Regions from separate parts of the Thalassotalea montiporae genome, predicted to be linked through region 1. Evidence: predicted binding sites of a transcription regulator. Region 1 holds the regulator's gene; the other holds the start of a gene.
What was found. Region 1 encodes LexA, which represses DNA repair genes until DNA is damaged. Its sites were predicted from a motif close to TACTGTATNNNNATACAGTA; they were not measured.
Positions count from the first base shown of each region.

Region 2: the regulator LexA is predicted to act here: its motif matches at 1,369-1,388, upstream of ruvA (Holliday junction branch migration protein RuvA).

Region 1 covers NZ_JBQRUO010000007.1:144,510-147,688, reverse strand. Annotated here, with positions in the region: gene coxB (cytochrome c oxidase subunit II) at 1-726, opposite strand, end outside; gene lexA (transcriptional repressor LexA) at 1,296-1,910, opposite strand; gene ACSLUR_RS16980 (NAD-dependent epimerase/dehydratase family protein) at 2,044-3,066, opposite strand; gene tviB (Vi polysaccharide biosynthesis UDP-N-acetylglucosamine C-6 dehydrogenase TviB) at 3,077-3,179, opposite strand, start outside.
Region 2 covers NZ_JBQRUO010000005.1:107,751-110,929, forward strand. Annotated here, with positions in the region: gene ruvB (Holliday junction branch migration DNA helicase RuvB) at 1-596, opposite strand, end outside; gene ruvA (Holliday junction branch migration protein RuvA) at 662-1,282, opposite strand; gene ruvC (crossover junction endodeoxyribonuclease RuvC) at 1,412-1,942, opposite strand; gene aspS (aspartate--tRNA ligase) at 2,087-3,179, opposite strand, start outside.

The sequences.
Region 1 (3,179 bases):
GGCATCAGCAATCAATTGCTTTTGCTCACTCACCCAAGTGGCATAGTCTGCCTCAGATTTAACCTCGACAACAATTGGCATGTAGCCATGATCTTTGCCGCAAAGCTCGGCACATTGGCCTCGATAGACACCAGGCTCGTCTACTCTAGTCCACGCTTCATTGATAAAACCAGGGTTGGCATCTTGCTTAACTGCGAAAGCAGGTACCCACCAAGAATGGATAACATCGTCAGAAGTAATTAAGAAGCGGACTTTTTTATTAGTGGGAATAACTAATGGTTTGTCTACTTCCAATAGGTAGTTTTCACCTTTTGTTTGACCACTGCCATCGCGATTGTCAAATTGTTCTCTTGGTGTCGAAAGCACCGAATAGAACTCAATACCTTGGTCAAAATATTTGTAATGCCACTTCCACTGAGAACCTGTAACTAAGATGGTAATGTCTGAGTTATCATTATCTTCCATCTCAATCAATGTGCTAGTGGCAGGCACTGCCATCGCGATGAGAATAACAATGGGAATGGCAGTCCAAAGTATTTCTACCTTGGTACTTTCATGGAAAGTTGCAGGCTTAACGCCTTTTGATTTGCGATGGAATACCATCGACCAAAACATTGCGCCGAACACTAAAATACCAATTACGGTGCATATCCACAGTACCAGCATATGAAGGTCATAAACCTCATTGCTGATTGCGGTAACCCCTTTGGTTAAGTTCAGCTCCATCTCCGCCCAAGCTGTGCTGGAAAACAACGTACTACTAAAAATGCTCCCCAAAAACAGCCAACCTAGGTTACGTCTTTTCACTCGACATCTCCTCTACCCTGTTGAATAACAAAGACATCAAAGCCGTCGATAGTAAAACTTTCGACGTGGGCTTACTTTGCAGATCGTGTTGTGATGTATGTTGTAATGTAGTTGTTGTGCGCACATCACTTATTCTTATGTTTTATTCGTTATTATTGTTTGCGCACTTTACAACCTAGAATTACTCAATTTTTAATCAAGATCTAGTGATTTATGATCAATTCTTATTATTTTTTCCTTATTTATCAGTAGAGTATGAGCTCTAATAAAAGAGCCCCGCGTCGATTAAATTATGTGCTATCAAGCGCTTGAGAGGGGATGCAGTCAACTAGAAAGTTTAGTAGTGATAGGTTTTTTGGACATAAAAAAGCCAACGAAATTCGCTGGCTTAATTAGAAAAATATAGGTCAGGTAACTAAACAAAAGACTATCAATCTATTCGTCTAGCTAATGATAAAAAAATAAACCTTGAAAAGAGATGCTTTATCTTACATCCAATCTGCATTTCGAATAACGCCAACAGCAATACCTTCAACGTTAAAGTGCTGACTGGTTAGATCAACTTCTATTGGTGCGAATTCTTCGTTCTCTGCATGCAGATAAACCACATTACCCTCGCGTTTAAAGCGCTTCACAGTAACATCATCTTCTACCCGCGCGACAATGACTTGGCCATTGTGAACATCAGTTGTTTGATGCACTGCCAATAAATCACCGTCCATAATACCGATGTCTTTCATACTCTCGCCGTTAACACGCAGCAAGTAATCTGCAGCCGGTTGGAATAAATTGCCATCAATTTGATAACGATCTTCTACGTGCTCTTGCGCCAATATTGGCTCACCAGCTGCAACTTGACCAATTAACGGTAAACCAGATTCTTCAACAAATGCATCGGCTAACCGGATACCACGTGAAGTACCTGGCAGCATTTCAATGTAGCCTTTCTTTGCTAGTGCTTTTAAGTGCTCTTCAGCAGCATTAGCTGATTTAAAACCGAAGAAGTCGGCAATTTCAGCTCGTGTTGGTGGCATGCCAGTATCAGCAATTTTATCTTTGATAAGCTCAAATATTTGAGATTGTCGTGCGGTTAATGGCTTCATAGCGATACAGGTCCTCTCCTGATATCCATACAGCATTACTGTAAGTATATACACACTGTATGGATATGCAAGACCAATTTAAAACGCACGATCTAGGCGAGAGAATATGCTGGCTTGCAATATTCCCAAAAGGCTAGGTTACATTCGCCAAATACCAAGGCATAGCTTCAAGAATACCTTGTTGAATACGATGGCTTGGATCGTATCCTAGTGCTGACTTTGCTTTAGAAACATCAGCTTGCGAGTGTCTAACATCACCCGCTCTAAAATCTCGATATTCAGGCTCTGTTGCAATCTGAACACTATTATCTGATAAGGCATGCTTGATAGATGCATAAAGCTCGTTGAGCGTCGTTCTATCGCCAAGTGCAACATTGTATACCGCGTTTTTCGCTTCAGCGGGCGCGGTGGCCGCTAGAATATTCATTTGTACGGTATTGTCGATATAGCAAAAGTCACGGCTGGTTTCGCCATCACCATTGATAAACACAGTGTCGCCTTTAATCATGGCAGCAGTCCATTTTGGAATTACCGCCGCATATGCGCCATCAGGATCTTGCCGGCAACCAAACACATTGAAGTAGCGTAAACCAATACAATTAAATTCATAAGCTCTAGCGTAGACATTCGCGTAAAGCTCATTAACGTATTTTGTTACCGCATAAGGGGAAAGTGGGCTGCCAATATTCTCTTCAACTTTAGGCAATGCCGGATGATCACCATAAGTAGAACTGCTGGCGGCATAAGTAAAGCTCGTAACATTTGCTTGTTTTGCTGCCTCAAGCATATTCAAGAAGCCTGTAACATTGGCTGCATTAGAGGTAATTGGATCTGCCAGTGAGCGCGGCACAGAGCCTAAAGCTGCTTGGTGTAAAACATAATCAACACCATCGCATACTTGTAAACAGGTGCTAACATCGCGAATATCGCCCTCTACAAACGTAAACGCCTGCCATTGCTCTGATGAAACGAGTTGTTTCACTTCTTCCAGGTTTTTTTGATAGCCTGTGGCGAAGTTATCAAGACCAACAACTCGTTGATCTAGTTTTAGTAAGGCTTCTAAAAGGTTAGAACCGATAAAGCCAGCAACACCTGTAATTAACCAAGTTTTAGGCTGCGCTTTCAATTCTTGGCATATTTGTTCGTACTTATTCATACACTCTGCTCTATAGACGCATATCAACTTGGTCTTTGGGAAGCACACACTTTAAGTCATACAAGACATGTGTCGCTTTACCTAACGCATGAATTTGCTCAGCCCCCATCGCT
Region 2 (3,179 bases), on a different contig from region 1:
AAATGAGCGGACCGTGAAACGATATCCGTTAAATCTTTAGCTGAGTAAAACTCTAAGCGTTGAACAATGCCAAAACGATCTCTAAGCGGAGAGGTTAATGCACCGGCTCTAGTAGTCGCGCCAATCAGAGTAAAAGGCGGTAAGTCGAGTTTAATCGAGCGAGCAGCTGGCCCTTCACCAATCATAATATCCAATTGATAGTCTTCCATCGCTGGATACAAGACTTCTTCTACCATAGGACTTAAGCGATGAATTTCATCAATAAAGAGAACATCGTTTTCTTCTAAGTTGGTCAGCAGCGCCGCTAAGTCCCCTGCTTTTTCCAATACTGGCCCAGACGTAGTGCGAATACTTACGCCCATTTCATTAGCAACAATATTGGCAAGTGTGGTTTTACCTAGACCAGGCGGGCCAAAAATGAGTAGATGATCAAGCGGTTCATTGCGCTTTTTTGCCGCAGGGATAAAGATTTCCATTTGCGCTTTTACGTGATCTTGCCCTGTGTAATCCGCCAGCATTTTCGGGCGAATCGCGCGATCTACCCCTTCATCTTCTATCGTTGCTGCCGGCTGGATTAGTCGATCTGCTTCTATCATCTATATTCTTCTATTTCTGACTTGTTCTGTGTCTTATTTGCGTTTTAAGCGTAATTTTTTGCCAACTACAGCATGGCTTTGAGCGCATCTTTGATCAACTGCTCGCTAGATTTGTTAGCATCATACACAGCTTTAATTGCTTTATCAGCTTGTGCTTGTGTATAGCCAAGCGAAACCAGTGCGTTAATCGCATCGCCTTTGGCATCGCTAATTGTAAGTGCATTATCAGCGGCTAATTCAAATGGCGCAGTATCGGTTGCAGGCGTCGCTAAATCGGTTTGCCAATCTTTAATGCGATCGCGCATTTCAATTAATAAGCGTTCAGCGGTTTTCTTACCAATACCGGGAATTTTCACTATGGTTGTAACGTCGTCATGGGCAACACAACTCACAAACTGCTCTGCCGACATGCCAGACAAAATCGCGAGTGCTAGTTTTGGCCCGACACCACTGGCTTTAATTAACAAACGAAACAGTTTGCGATCCACTTGATTGGCAAAACCATACAGTAGCTGTGCATCTTCTCGCACAACGAAGTGGGTATAAAGCGTGGTTTCTTGGTTTAATTCAGGTAATGCATAAAGCGTGGTCATTGGCACTTGCACTTCATAACCAACGCCGTTGCAGTCAATGATAATATCAGGTGGCTGTTTGACTAATAATTTGCCACGTAATTGTCCTATCACGGCACATCCTCTTTACGGCTGCTAGCTCAACAACTTCTCGCTCAGCCAACTTCAGTGTTCTAACTTATTTAATAAAGCGAGCTTAACACTAGATATTTATACAGTAAACCGATTTAAATACCTAAGTACTTATTTACGCAGGCGACCTCGTACCGTTTTACTCGCCTGCCCCGCCATTTTTACAATCGAATCGTGGCTGTGTGCATGACAAAGCGCCACGGCAAGCGCATCGGCGGCGTCTGCTTGAGGTGTACCCGGCAGTTTAAGAATGGATTTGACCATATGTTGCACTTGGGTTTTATCCGCAGCACCTGTACCAACCACTGATTGCTTTATTTGGCGAGCGGAATACTCAGCAATCGACATACCCGCATTGGTTGCAGCGACAATGGCTGCCCCTCGTGCTTGCCCAAGTTTTAGCGCTGAATCAGGGTTAGTTGCCATAAACACCTGTTCAATGGCGAACATATCTGGCTTGAACTGGATAATCAGCTCTGATACACCCGCAAAGATGGTTTGTAAACGTGTACCTAAATCTTCCCCTGCCGCAATCGCTTTGATACAACCACTACCTAGATAGGTAAATTTTCGCCCGTGCTGCTCTATCACGCCATAACCGGTGAACCTTGAACCTGGGTCGATACCTAAAATAATTGCCAATGAGTTACCCTAATAATTCGTTAAAAAATTCCATAAAAAAACGCGCTGGCTCAATGCATTAATGCTAATTGATATCCTAGCGCGTTTTACCACTTTACAGAATTGGACTAAGGAAACAACTTAACTCGTCGCTTCCTATCACTACTATTCTTGTTCAGCTTTTTCGTCTTGCTTGGCAATCGTGGCAATGTTTAACTCTGCTAATTGCGCAGGGTTAGCTTGACCAGGTGCGTTGGTTAATGGACATGCCGCTGTTGTTGTTTTCGGGAATGCCATTACATCACGAATAGAGCTTGCACCTGTCATTAGCATCACTAAACGGTCAAGACCGAACGCTAAACCAGCATGTGGTGGCGCACCGTATTGTAGTGCTTCTAATAAGAAGCCAAACTTCTCTTGTGCTTCTTCATCGCTGATACCTAGAATTCTGAATACCGCTGCTTGCATTGCTTGGTCGTGGATACGCACTGAACCACCACCTAACTCACAACCGTTAAGTACCATATCGTAAGCGTTTGAAAGCGCGCCAATTGGGTTTGCTTCAAGCGCTTCTGGTGTCATATTGCTTGGTGCAGTAAATGGGTGGTGAAGTGCATGTAAGTGACCGTCAACTTCTTCAAACATTGGGAAGTCTACAACCCATAGTGGTTTCCACTCATCTGTGGTTAAGCCTAAGTCTTCACCAAGTTTTAAACGCAATGCGCCTAAAGATTCAGTAACTACGTTGTAGCTGTCTGAACCGAAGAAAATAATGTCGCCAGTTTCTGCGCCTGTACGTTCAAGTAGCGCGTTCACTGCTGTTTCATCTAAGAATTTAAGAATTGGCGATTGGATACCTTCCATGCCAGCGGCTTTGTCGTTCACTTTCAGCCACGGCATACCTTTAGCGCCGTAAATGCCAACAAACTTCGTTAAATCGTCAATGTTTTTACGTGAGAACTGGGCTGCACCTTGTGGCACGCGAATAACCGCAACGCGGCCTTTTTCATCATTCGCTGGACCTGAGAATACTTTGAATTCAACGTCTTTTAGAATGTCTGCCACGTCAACAATTTCAAGCGGGTTACGCAAGTCTGGCTTGTCTGAGCCAAAACGAGTCATCGCTTCTGAGTATGGCATACGTGGGAAATCACCTAGGTCAACATCAAGTAATTTAAGGAATAAATCACGGATCATTTTTTCCGTCACTTCCATTACTTGATCAGCCGTCATAAATGACGTTTCAATATCAATTTGC